DNA from 3 places in the Streptomyces sp. NPDC085596 genome. Region 2 is predicted to be linked to each of the others. Evidence: riboswitches for the same ligand, from Rfam matches in the RefSeq annotation. Region 2 holds a riboswitch; each other region holds the start of a gene.
What was found. A riboswitch is a leader RNA that binds a small molecule or an ion and turns the genes downstream of it on or off. The one in region 2 is predicted to bind cyclic di-AMP.
Positions count from the first base shown of each region.

Region 1: another riboswitch for cyclic di-AMP. It lies ahead of ACIGA3_RS18685 (M23 family metallopeptidase); the one in region 2 lies ahead of ACIGA3_RS09425 (M23 family metallopeptidase).
Region 3: another riboswitch for cyclic di-AMP. It lies ahead of ACIGA3_RS29780 (transglycosylase family protein); the one in region 2 lies ahead of ACIGA3_RS09425 (M23 family metallopeptidase).

Region 1 covers NZ_JBITTC010000005.1:556,863-561,176, forward strand. Annotated here, with positions in the region: gene ACIGA3_RS18675 (dihydrofolate reductase family protein) at 1-570, shown strand, start outside; tRNA gene ACIGA3_RS18680 (tRNA-Met) at 636-709, shown strand; cyclic di-AMP (ydaO/yuaA leader) riboswitch at 970-1,138, shown strand; gene ACIGA3_RS18685 (M23 family metallopeptidase) at 1,146-2,183, shown strand; gene ACIGA3_RS18690 (aldo/keto reductase) at 2,261-3,208, shown strand; gene ACIGA3_RS18695 (PrsW family intramembrane metalloprotease) at 3,298-4,314, opposite strand, start outside.
Region 2 covers NZ_JBITTC010000002.1:860,867-865,180, forward strand. Annotated here, with positions in the region: gene ACIGA3_RS09415 (HPr family phosphocarrier protein) at 1-222, shown strand, start outside; gene ACIGA3_RS09420 (GntR family transcriptional regulator) at 415-1,095, opposite strand; gene ACIGA3_RS09425 (M23 family metallopeptidase) at 1,286-2,029, opposite strand; cyclic di-AMP (ydaO/yuaA leader) riboswitch at 2,042-2,195, opposite strand; gene ACIGA3_RS09430 (M16 family metallopeptidase) at 2,427-3,815, opposite strand; gene ACIGA3_RS09435 (M16 family metallopeptidase) at 3,812-4,314, opposite strand, start outside.
Region 3 covers NZ_JBITTC010000013.1:83,633-87,946, forward strand. Annotated here, with positions in the region: gene ACIGA3_RS29765 (DUF501 domain-containing protein) at 1-34, opposite strand, end outside; gene ACIGA3_RS29770 (septum formation initiator family protein) at 80-556, opposite strand; gene eno (phosphopyruvate hydratase) at 724-2,013, opposite strand; gene ACIGA3_RS29780 (transglycosylase family protein) at 2,361-3,071, opposite strand; cyclic di-AMP (ydaO/yuaA leader) riboswitch at 3,076-3,254, opposite strand; gene ACIGA3_RS29785 (transglycosylase family protein) at 3,436-4,314, opposite strand, start outside.

The DNA.
Region 1 (4,314 bases), on a different contig from region 2:
CGCCTCTTCGGCCCCGGCGCCTACCAGGGCGGCCGGCTGCGGCTGACCGGCAGTCGCCGGATCGAGGACGTCGTCCTGATGCGGTACGAGCCCACCGCCCCCGGCACCGGTCCGCTGGACACCGCCGCCGACCGGCACTGGCTGCGCACCGCCTGTGAGCTGGCAGCGCTCTGCCCGCCCTCGGACACGGCCTTCAGCGTGGGCGCGGTCATCGTCGCGGCGGACGGCACCGAGCTGGCGCGCGGACACTCCCGCGAGGACGGCGACCCGGTGGTCCACGCCGAGGAGGCCGCGCTCGCCAAGCTGGACCCGGCCGACCCGCGCCTGCCCGGCGCCACCGTCTACAGCAGCCTGGAGCCCTGCGCCCACCGCGCCTCCCGGCCCGTCCCCTGCGCCGGGCTGATCCTGGCGGCCGGGGTGCGCCGGGTGGTCACCGCCTGGCGTGAGCCGGACACCTTCGTCACCGCGGCCGACGGCGCCGGAGTGCTCGGCGCCGGGGGCGTGGAGGTGGTGACGGTGCCCGAGTACGCCGCTCTCGCACAGCTGCCGAACGCTCACCTTCCGCACTGAGGCCCACGTCACGGCAGCGTGTGTGCGTCGGACCCCGCGGATGACGTATGCTTGAGACACAACGACGCGGGGTGGAGCAGCTCGGTAGCTCGCTGGGCTCATAACCCAGAGGTCGCAGGTTCAAATCCTGTCCCCGCTACTGAAACTCAGGGCCGGAATCCAGTAAAACGGATTCCGGCCCTGAGTGTTTTCCGGGGCGGATGGCGTTTTTGAGTCACCAGCAAAACTCCTGTGACTCCTGAAGCGTGGTCAACTCGCCCTGTTCACGCCGTTCCTGACCGGTACGCACCCCTCCAGAACGTCAAACGATCAAGCCGAACGGGCTTGGAATCCAGTGCGCGTGTCTATTAACGTTCGATAACGCAGCGCGGTCGTTACAGCCGTCAGCAGAGACGGCGCCGTGCGCACACGCCGAATCCCGCGAGGGAACCGGGGACCCACCAACTTGGGGTGAATCGCGCCCGATCCGCCGTGCACCGCTCTCGGAGCACGCCGGGTTTACGCGCGTAGGAGACCTTCCTGCTCCGAACCCGTCAGCTAACCCGGTAGGCGGAGGAGGAGAGGAGTGCGCCCGCGTGGCGTCCAACCGGCCTGCCCCACAAGCCCCGTTCGCGCCGGACGCGAGTGAACCCTTCGCCTACGGCGCCCCCCGTGCCGAAGACGGCGCGTGGGAGGAGTGGAACCCCACCGAGGAGTCCGTTTCCCTCGGTCCTGCCGTACGCGGCCGCCACCGGGTGGCCAAGCAGCGCGGCGGCGGACTCGCCCGCAGCTCCACCGTCCTCGGCGTCGGCGTCATCGCCGCCGTCGGCGCGGGCGGCATGGCCAGCGCCAACACCGGCAAGCCGCCCGTGTCCATCGCCCTGCCCGACCTGCCCTCCGTGGACTCCCTGATCGACGGGCACCACACGGACGCGCCCGCCGCCTCCCTCACCGGCGTCGCCACCGCCACGGCCACCGCCGCCAGTGACGACTCCGCCTCCGACGCGGGCGAGGCGCTGCGCAGCCGGATCATGGCCCAGGCCGAGCGGCAGCAGAGCAAGGCCGACAGCCGCGCCACCGCCGCCGCCGTCGCCAAGGCCGACCAGCAGGCCGCCGACGCCGCCGCCAAGGCCGCGAAGGAAGCCGCCACGAAGGCCGCCGAGGCCAAGGAGAAGGCGGAGGCCGACGCCGAGCAGAAGGCCGAGGCGGCCCGCCTGGCCACGCTGGCCAAGCAGTACACGCTGCCGACCTCCTCGTACACGATCACCTCGACCTTCGGGCAGGCCGGGGCGCTGTGGTCCTCCGGGTACCACACCGGTCTCGACTTCGCCGCGCCCACCGGCACGCTGATCAAGGCGATCCACAGCGGCACGATCACCGAGGCCGGCTGGGCCGGGGCGTACGGCTACCGCACGATCCTCACCCTCGACGACGGCACCGAGCTCTGGTTCTGCCACCAGTCCTCGATCAACGTCAGCACCGGTCAGAAGGTCTCCACCGGCGAGGTCATCGGCCGCGTCGGCGCCACCGGCAACGTCACCGGCGCGCACCTCCACCTGGAGGTCCACCCCGGCGGCCAGCCCACCGGCATCGACCCCGGCGCCTGGCTGCGCGGCAAGGGCCTCACCCCCTGAGGTACCCGGCCGGAGTTTGACCGGGTCCTTGCCCGGAACCGGAATGGGCGGGACCCGAGTGATCGTTGAGAAGAGACATGACTGCTTCTCTGCGCAAACTCGGCTCCTCCTCCCTCGAGGTCTTCCCGCTCGCCCTCGGCGGCAACGTCTTCGGCTGGACCGCCGACCGGGACACGTCCTTCGCCGTCCTCGACGCCTACCTCGCCGCGGGCGGCAACTTCATCGACACCGCCGACGCCTACTCGGCCTGGGTCGAGGGCAACAAGGGCGGCGAGTCCGAGACGCTCATCGGTGAGTGGATGCGGGCGCGCGGTGCCCGCGACCGGGTCGTCATCGCCACCAAGGTCAGCCAGCACCCCGACTACAAGGGCCTGGGCGCCGCCAACATCAAGGCCGCCGCCGACGCCTCCCTGCGCCGCCTGGGCACCGACCACATCGACCTCTACTACACCCACTTCGACCAGCCCGAGGTGCCGGTCGAGGAGATCATCGGCGCGCTGGACGAGCTGGTGCGGGCGGGCAAGGTCCGCTACATCGGCGCCTCCAACATCAGCGCCGAGCGGCTGAAGGAGTCCCTGGACTTCTCCGACCGTGCGGGCCTGGCCCGCTATGTCGCCCTCCAGCCCCACTACAACCTGGTCTCCCGCGACACCTACGAGGGCCCGCTCCAGGACGTCGCCGCCCGCGAGGGCCTGTCGGCCGTCCCGTACTTCGCGCTCGCCTCCGGCTTCCTCACCGGCAAGTACCGGCCCGGTACGACGGTCGACAGCGCCCGCGCCGGCTCGGCCGCCAAGCACCTCGACTCCGAGCGCGGCCAGAAGGTCCTGGCGGCGCTGGACGAGGTCGCCGCCGCCCACGACACCGCCGTCGCCACCGTCGCCCTCGCCTGGCTCGCCGCCCAGCCCACGGTCGCCGCCCCCATCGCCTCGGCCCGCACGGTCGACCAGCTCCCGGCCCTCGTGGACGTGGCCGAGCTGACGCTGACTCAGGCGGAGCTGGACCGGTTGACGGAGGCGTCGGCCTGAGGCTGGACGGGGTGCGCCCCTCGGGTGGGCACTCGCCGCCGGGATGCCTTACCGGCCCCCGCCCCTGAAGCGCTACCGTCCCCGACTCCCTACGTGCGGTACGGGTTGTAGCCCGCGTACGGCGGGGCCGGGTGGCCGTACCGCTGCCAGTACGGGACCGGGGACGGCGGCGGGGCCGTGACGCGGGCCGCGTACTCCAGGGCCGGGCGGGAGGAGTGCCGGCGCTGCCACAGCGCGGCCAGCAGTTCGCGTTCCCGTGCGGCGAACTCGGTGCCGACGCGGCCGGCGCGGGCGCGGTGGCGCAGGAGGGCCAGTTCGGTGGCGTCGCTCTCGTAGCGGACCACGGCGCGCGCGGCCGGGCGTCCGCCGAAGCAGCGGCGGGCGTGGTCGCGGGCCAGGCGGCGGGCGCGCAGCGAGCCGAGGGCGAAGGGTTCGGCGGGGCCGAGCCACCCGGCGTAGACGTAGACGGGCAGTTCCTCGCGGGCCACGCGCAGTTCGCGCTGCCGGGACCGGATCAGCAGCCAGGCCAGCAGGCCGAAGGCGGGGGCCATGAAACCGCCGTAGACGACGAGGAAGCCGAACTGGCCGAAGGCGGCCGAGCCGTTCCACAGGGCGTGCATGCCCATGGCGAGGAGCAGCCCGCCCACCGGGAAGAGCACCCGCAGCACCGGCCGCCGGCGTCGGCCGGGCAGCGCGGCCAGGCCGAAGCCGATGCCGGTGAGCACGGTGAACAGGGGATGCGCGAACGGCGACATCACCCCGCGTACGAAGAACGTCGCGGCCGTCACGGAGACGATGCCCGAGGTGCCGATGGACTGGTCGGTGCCGAAGGCGTTGCCCAGATAGAGGATGTTCTCGGTGAACGCGAACCCGGTCGCGGTCACCCCGGCTATCGCGGCGCCGCCGACCAGCCCGGTGAAGTCCCGTCTGCGGAACACGAACACCAGCAGTACGGCGGCCGCCTTCGCGGACTCCTCCACCACCGGCGCTATCACCGTCGCGGCGAGCGTGTCGGCGCCCGACGGGTCCGCGGTGGCGGTGGCGATCCAGTGGGTGGCGAAGCTGTTGGCGACGATGGCGATCAGCGCCGCCGCGCAGGCGCCCCA
Region 2 (4,314 bases):
ATCTTCGTCCGAGCCGCCACGGCCACAGGCGTCCCGGTCACGATCGCCAAGTCCGGCGGTACCCCGGTCAACGCGGGCTCGATGCTGGCCGTCCTGGGCCTGGGCGCCCAGGGTGGCGAGGAGATCGTCCTCGCCTCCGACGCCGACGGCGCGGACATCGCGCTGGACCGGCTGGCCAAGCTGGTCGCCGAGGGCCTGGACGAGCTGCCCGAGACGGTCTGACCGATCCTCGGCGGAAGCCGCGTCACCCCTTTGCGGGCGGCGCGGCTTCTGCGTTTTCCGCACTTTTGGCGCTTTCGGTGCAGGGAATTCAGGCACCACGAAAAGCGCGCCGTCGGCAATTGGCGGCACGCCGGAAAAGGGCAGCACAATTGCCCGGTACGCGAATATCCCTCTTTGTATACAGCGCCCGTGTTAATTCCGGAGTCCCGCTGTGTTTACAGCGTGTTGCGTGTGCCGGACACGGTCGGCGGCGGTCCGCAGCCGGTGCGCGAGCGTCGCGCGCTCGGTGTGCAGCGCCGTGACCGCCCGCGCGCGCTCGCCGTCGCCGCGCGCCACCGCGTCCACGATCGCGCCGTGCTCCGCCCAGGTCTCCGGGAGGCTCGCCGGCCCGTCCACTGTGTACATCCAGGCGATCTTGTGGCGGAGCTGGGTGAGCGCCGAGGTCAGCGCATGGCTGCCGCACGCCTGGGCGAGCGTCTCGTGGAACCAGCCGTCCAGCGCGCGCAGGTCGTCGCTGTTGCCGAGCCGCGCCCGCTCCTGCCCCAGTCTGACCAGGCCGCGCAGCACCTTCAGATGGGCCTCGGTGCGCCGCTGGGCGGCCCGCGCGGCACCGAGCGGCTCCAGCAGCAGACGCATCTCCAGCAGGTCGGCGGCCTCCTGCTCGGTGGGCTCGGCCACGCAGGCGCCCGCGTGCCGCCGGGTCACGACGAAGCCCTCGGCCTCCAGGGTTCGCAGCGCCTCGCGGACGGGGACACGGGAGACTCCGTAGCGACGGGCGAGGACCTCTTCGGTGAGCCGGCCGCCGCGCTCGTGGACCCCGGCGACGATGTCGTCCCGGATCGCCGTGCACACCGTGTGCGCCGGAATACGCATGACCCACCTCCGCCTTAATCCCCGCGAAACGCCGATGACCGCGTCTGTTCCGTGACTCTATGGCAATGCGCGGCGATTTCCGATGGCGGACCGGAATCCATGGCTATTTTTTGGACAGCGGCCGGGGAAAGAGCTCCGGAAACGGCGAAAGCCCCGGCCTGGTGGGCCGGGGCTTTCGAAAAGATCGGGGTCAGACGTTCACGCCGTGCTTGCGGAGGTAGGCGACGGGGTCGATGTCGGACCCGTACTCGGGGCCGGTACGGGCCTCGAAGTGCAGATGCGGGCCGGTGACGTTGCCGGTGGCGCCGGACAGGGCGATCTGCTGGCCGGGGACGACCCGCTGGCCCACGCCGACGCCGATGGACGACAGGTGGCCGTACTGGGTGTACATGCCGTCGGCCATCCTGATCACGATCTCGTTGCCGTACGCCCCGCCCCAGCCGGTGGAGACCACGGTCCCGGCGCCGGCCGCGTGGACCGCGGTGCCGCTGGCGGCGTGGAAGTCGATACCGGTGTGCGAACCGGACGACCACAGGGTGCCGCCGGACTTGTAGGCGGTGGAGACATAGGAGCCGGTGACCGGCATGACGAAGGAGTTGAGGCGCTCGCGCTCGGCCTTGCGGGCGGCGCGCTCCTTGGCCTCGCGGGCCCGCTCGGCGGCGGCGCGCTCCGCGGCCTCCTCGGCGGCCTTGCGCTCGGCGGCCGCCTTCTGGGCGGTGGCCTGCGCGGCGATCTCGTCGGCGAGGGTGTCGCTGACGGTGATGACGGGGGTGAGGCCGGTGTTCTCGACGGAGTTGTCCGCGGCGAGTGCCGGGGAGGCCGCGAGGGTGCCGACGACACCGGTGGCGAGGGCCGCGACACCGGCCGCAGTTGCGGTGGTGCGCTTGACCCGGCCGGGCTTGCGGTGCTTCCCGGCGGCGCACATGAACGCCATGAGCTGGCTGGTCCTTTCCTTCCCTCTCGCCTACCGGGTTAGCTGACGGGTTCGGAGCAGGAAGGTCTCCTACGGCCGCCCTCGCATCCGCGCGGGCGCCCGATTCACCCCAGGGACTGCGGTGGGTCCCCGGCTCCCCCTACGGGGGACTCGGCGATGACTGTCCGGTGCCGCGGACGCGGCGCACTGCCTGACGAACAGCCCGGAAGAAGCTAAAGGGGACGGGAGCGGATCTTCAAACGAGTCCCGACTTTTGTAGCGCATCCCACACGCCCGAGGGGGAACCTCTGCCCCAATCCGGACATTTGGGGGCCGGTGTTCGAGCACACTCTCGAACACACGTGTGGGCCCTGACGACTCATGTGCCATCAGGGCCCACTCGCGTGTGCCTGCTCGGCTACTCGGCCGAGACCACCTTGACCTCGCCGATGCCGAGCGCCTCGACGGGCTCCTTGATCTGGGCGGCGTCGCCGACCAGGACCGTGACCAGCCGGTCGGCCGGGAAGGCGTTCACCACGGCGGCCGTGGCCTCCACGGTGCCGGTGGCGGCGAGCGTGCGGTACAGCTCAGCCTGGAAGTCGTCCGGCAGATGCTGCTCGACCTGGTCCGCGAGGGTGCCGGCGACGGCGGCGGCCGTCTCGTACTTCAGCGGGGCCACGCCGACGAGGTTCTGCACGGCCACGTCCCGCTCGGCGTCGGTCAGGCCCTCGGCGGCCAGGGTGTGCAGCACCGTCCACAGGTCCGCGAGCGCGGGGCCCGTGTTCGGGGTGTCCACGGAGCCGCTGATGGCGAGCATCGAGGCGCCGGTGCCGTCCGGGGCGGAGCGCAGCACCTGGCCGAAGGAGCGCACGCCGTAGGTGTAGCCCTTCTCCTCGCGCAGGACGCGGTCCAGGCGGGAGGTGAGGGTGCCGCCGAGGCAGTACGTGCCGAGCACCTGGGCGGGCCACACGCGGTCGTGCCGGTCGGAGCCGATCCGGCCGATGAGCAGCTGGGTCTGCACGGCGCCGGGCCGGTCCACGATGACCACGCGGCCGGTGTCGTCGGCGGTCACCGGCGGCACGGGGCGGGCCTGGCCGGGCGTACCCGTCCAGGCGCCCAGGGTGTCGGCGAGCAGCGCGTCGAGGTCGATGCCGTCGAGGTCGCCCACGACCACCGCGGTGGCGGTGGCGGGGCGCACATGGCGGTCGTAGAAGGCGCGGACGGCGCCCGCGTCGATCTTCTCGACGGTCTCCTCGGTGCCCTGGCGCGGCCGGGACATGCGCGCGGAGGCCGGGAACAGCTCCTTGGACAGCTCCTTGGCGGCGCGCCGGGCCGGGCTGGCCAGCTCGTGCGGGATCTCGTCCAGGCGGTTGCGGACCAGGCGCTCGATCTCGCTCTCCGCGAAGGCGGGGGCGCGCAGGGCGTCCGCGAGCAGATTGAGGCCCTTCTCCAGGCGGGAGGCGGGCACCTCCAGGCTGAGCCGGACCCCGGGGTGGTCGGCGTGCGCGTCCAGGGTGGCGCCGGCGCGCTCCAGTTCGGCGGCGAACTCCTCGGCGGAGTCCTTGTCGGTGCCCTCGGAGAAGGCTCGCGCCATGATGGTGGCGACGCCGTCGAGACCGGCCGGTTCGGCGTCCAGGGGGGCGTCGAGCAGTACCTCGACGGCGACGACCTGCTGGCCGGGGCGATGGCAGCGCAGCACGGTCAGGCCGTTGTCCAGCGTGCCTCGCTCGGGGGCCGGGAACGCCCACGGCCTGGCCTCGCCGGCCTGCGGCTGGGGGTGGAACTCCATGGGGGCGAGCTCGGTCACTTGGCCGTCTCCTCGTCGTCGTTGCCGGCCTCTACGGTGGCTTCGTGCTCCGGGTCGTCGGGCAGGTCGGTGTCCTCGACCGCCTCCGGGGACTTCGGCTCGTAGACGAGCACGGCGCGGTTGTCCGGGCGCAGGCGGGCCTTGGCGACCTCGCGGACCTCCTCCGGGGTCACCTCCAGGACGCGCTGTACGGCGTTGAGGGCGAGCTGCGGGTCGCCGAACAGGACGGCGTACCGGCACAGTTCGTCGGCGCGGCCCGCGACCGTGCCGAGCCGGTCCAGCCATTCGCGCTCCAACTGGGCCTGGGCGCGCTCCATTTCCTCCGGGGTCGGGCCCTCCTCCGCGAAGCGGGCCAGCTCCTCGTCGATGGCGGTCTCGATGACCGGCACCTCGACGTCGCCGGAGGTCTTCACGTCCAGCCAGCCCAGCGAGGGCGCTCCGGCCAGGCGGAGCAGCCCGAACCCGGCGGCGACGGCGGTGCGGTCGCGGCGCACCAGGC
Region 3 (4,314 bases), on a different contig from region 2:
CGGTACGCGGAGTGTGGGGCGGGGGCGTTTCCATGACTGCTTCCAGGGTGGCTTTCTGTCGGTCACCGGCGGGTGCCGGTCACTGGTCGGAGGCGTCGGACTTGTCGACGCCGTCCCAGACGTTCGCGTACCAGGGCCGGTGGGCGGCCCCTCGGTCGGTGCGGGACTGCTTGGCGGCGCCCGGGTCGATCACGACGAACCCGGTCTCGCCAGGCATCACATAGTGCAGCCTGCGCCGGATCTGCTGCTCGGCGTAGGCGTCGTCCTGCCAGCGGGCCTTGACGTCCCTGAGCTGCTCGACGCGGCCGCGGGCCTGCTCCTGGCGGTGCTTCAGGTCCGCGATCTCGGCGCGCTGGGAGACGTACTGGCGCATCGGATAGGCGAGCGCCACGATCATCGAGCACAGCACCAGGGCCAGCAGGGCGGCGCGGCCGGTGAGGCGGGAGCGGCGGGCCTGCCGCTTGGTCTGGGAACGGTAGACGCGGGCCGCCGTCTGCTCACCGAGCAGCCGCAGCCTGGTCGTGGTGGAGAAACGGTCCCGGTCCCTCGCGGCCATCTGGCTCTCCGCCTCCACTGTGCCTGTGCGTCTTGTGCTGTGCTTCTCGTGCCGTGCGCTGCTGGGCTCACACGTGCGTACGTCCCCGGACACGGTACGGGACCGGGTCCGGGGACGTAGGTACGACGGGCGGGGCTGGCCCGCGCCTAGGTCAGCCCTTGCTGTGCTTACTGGTTCGCAGAGCGAAACCGCGGGAAGGCGCTGCGGCCGGCGTAGACCGCGGCGTCGTCGAGGATCTCCTCGATGCGCAGCAGCTGGTTGTACTTGGCGACGCGCTCGGAGCGGGCCGGGGCACCGGTCTTGATCTGGCCGCAGTTGGTGGCGACGGCCAGGTCGGCGATGGTGACGTCCTCGGTCTCGCCGGAGCGGTGGGACATCATGCACTTGTAGCCGTTGCGCTGGGCCATCTCGACGGCGTCCAGGGTCTCGGTCAGCGAGCCGATCTGGTTGACCTTGACCAGCAGGGAGTTGGCGATGCCCTCCTCGATGCCGCGGGCGAGGCGCTCGGGGTTGGTGACGAACAGGTCGTCGCCGACGATCTGGACCTTGTCGCCGATGCGGTCGGTCAGGACCTTCCAGCCGGCCCAGTCGTCCTCGAACAGCGGGTCCTCGATGGAGACCAGCGGGTAGGCCGCCACCAGCTCCTCGTAGTACTCCGTCATCTCGGCGGCGGAGCGCTCCTTGCCCTCGAAGAGGTACTTGCCGTCCTTGTAGAACTCGGAGGCGGCGACGTCGAGCGCGAGGGCGATCTGCTCGCCGGGGGTGTAGCCGGCTTCCTTGATGGCCTCGAGGATGAGGTCGAGGGCCTCACGGTTGGAGCCGAGGTTCGGGGCGAAGCCGCCCTCGTCGCCGAGGCCGGTGGCGAGGCCCTTGTTCTTCAGGACCTTCTTGAGGGTGTGGTAGACCTCGGCGCCCCAGCGGACGGCCTCGGAGAAGGACTCCGCGCCGATCGGAGCGATCATGAACTCCTGGATGTCCACGTTGGAGTCGGCGTGCGAGCCGCCGTTCAGGATGTTCATCATCGGCACCGGCAGCAGGTGCGCGTTGGGGCCGCCCAGGTAGCGGAAGAGCGGCAGGTCGCTGGCCTCGGAGGCGGCGTGGGCGACGGCGAGGGAGACGCCGAGGATGGCGTTGGCGCCGAGCGAGCCCTTGTTGTCGGTGGCGTCCAGGTCGAACATGGCCTGGTCGATCAGGCGCTGCTCGGTGGCGTCGTAGCCGACCAGCTCCGGGCCGATCTGCTCGATGACGGCGAGGACGGCCTTCTCGACACCCTTGCCCTGGTAGCGGTTCGGGTCACCGTCACGCAGCTCGATGGCCTCGAAGGCACCGGTGGAGGCGCCGGACGGGACGGCGGCACGGCCCGTGCTGCCGTCGTCGAGGCCGACCTCGACCTCGACCGTGGGGTTGCCTCGGGAGTCCAGGATTTCCCGAGCTACGACGACGTCGATGGACGGCACGAGCATCTCCTTCGTGGATGTGACGCAATGAGTGCGCGGCGGATGCCGGATGGCATGCCTTGCGCCTAGAGCCTAACCGTCCCAGGGGTGCCGGCCATCGACCGACCGCCCTGTGAACGGGGTGGTGCAGGGAGACCGTACCCATTGTTCACGCCCGGAACAAAGGGTCCGGGCAAACGGTCCGGGCAAAGGGTCCGGGCAAAGGGTTCTGGGCGATGGGACCCGCCGGGGGAACGCGCACCGCCCCGGCGCGCGGGGGGAACGCGTACCGGGGCGGGGGTCCGTCAGGGGACCGGGAGCTCACGGGGCCGGACGGGTCGGGGGCCGGTCCCGTGAGCGGGTCGCGGTTACTTCAGGTGCAGCATCTGGCCGGGGTAGATGAGGTCGGCCTTCTTCACGATGTCCTTGTTCAGGTCGAACAGCTTCTTCCAGCCGCCCTTGACACCGTGCTTCGTGGCGATGGAGCTGAGCGTGTCGCCCTTGACGACCTTGTACTCGCCGTCGCCCTTCTCGACCTTCTCACCGGTCGGGGTGGTGACGGTCTTGCTCGCGGCCGGGCGCTCGGTGGAGCGGGAAGCGGTCTGCTCGTCGGCGGCGCGGTCGGAGGTGACGGCCGCGGCCTTGTCCTCCGTCTTGCTCTCCGTGGCGGGAGCCGGGCTCGCCGGGGCGGCGGAGCCGCTGTACGGCGTGCTGGACAGGCCCGTGCCGCAGACCGGCCAGGCGCCCTTGCCCTGGGCGGAGAGCACCTTCTCGGCGACGGTGATCTGCTGCTCCTTGCCCGCCTTGTCGGCGGTGGCGGCGTACTGCGTGCCGCCGTACGCGGCCCAGGTGGAGGCGGAGAACTGCAGACCGCCGTAGTACCCGTTGCCGGTGTTGATGGACCAGTTGCCGCCCGACTCGCACTGGGCGACGGCGTCCCACTCGGAGCCGGTGGCGGCGGAGGCACTGCCCGACGCCATCACCGGGCCCGCGACGGCCGCGCCGGCGACACCGGCGAGCGCGAGGACACGGACGGTCTTGGACGGGCGACGGTGCTTGCCCTTGCTGGAGAACAGCATGGATCGATCCCCTCACCGACGCCTGCGAGGTGAGCTGTCGGGTTCGGGCCGGTTGAGTTGCCCGGCCACCCCTCCCTCGTACTCCCGGAAGGCGTGGCTTCACCCCAAGCCCCAACCGGCGTCAATCACCGGTTCGGGCACTTACCTTGGGTCCCCCGCTCCTGCCTACGGCGCTTGACGCGACGGTTGTCCCCGAGGGCCGCTGGCAGGATTCGGCGTTGCGGCCACGGGTGCTCGTGGTGACGAGCGGTCCCGACCGTAGACACGCGTCGCGGCGAAATTCAAAGACGATCAGGGCTTCTGAGAGTCATCCCACACTTTCGCCAAATGGGACATATAAGAGGATAGTGGGTGTCAGATTCCGCTATTCGGCGTCCGTTTCGCCCGGCACTTTCAGGGTCTGACCGGGGTCGACATGGTTCGGGTCGGAGCCGATGGCCTGCTTGTTCGCGGAGTAGAGCGCCTCCCACCCGCCGTCCACGTCAAGGGAGTCGGCGATGGAGCCGAGCGTGTCACCGTCACGGACGGTGTAGGTGGTCGGGGAGGCGGTGGCATGGCGGCCCGTTCCGGCCGCGTGCTGACCGCCCGTCACGCTCTCCTCGGCGCTGCCCCCGCGGTGACGGCCACCGCCACCGAGGTCACCGGTGTCGACCAGGCTCCAGGAGCCGCCGGCCTCCCACGAGTCGTCCGACTCCTTGGCCGCGGGGGCACTGGAGGCCGAACCGCCACCCTTGTACCCACCGCCGGAGGCCGCGGGCGCCGAGGCGCCGGAGCGGGAGGTGTCGGTGTCCTTGCCGGAGTGGCCGGAACCGGCCTTCTCCTCGGCGCTCGCGGACGGCTTGCCGGTCTCCTTGGCGGAGGAGTCGGACGAGGGGGACGAATTCCCCAGTCCGGACGAGTCGGAATCATCGGACGAAGCGCCCGCGTCGGGGGTCTCGTCCGCCTTGTCGGTACCGCCGCCGGAGCCGTCCTGGTCCGCGGACGGGGACTCGCTCACGCCCGTGTCGACGTCCACCGAGCCGGAGTTGGAGGTCAGTCCGGCGAGCAGGGCGCAGGTGGCCCAGTGGGTGGTGCCCTGCTCGTCGAGGATCTTCTCGGCCACCGAGATCTGCTGCGAACGGCTGGCCTGGTCGGCGCTGGCCGCGTACTGCGTGCCGCCGTACTTGTCCCAGTCGTCCTGGGATATCTGGAGGCCGCCGTAGTAACCGTTGCCGGTGTCGGCGCTCCAGGAGCCACCGCTCTC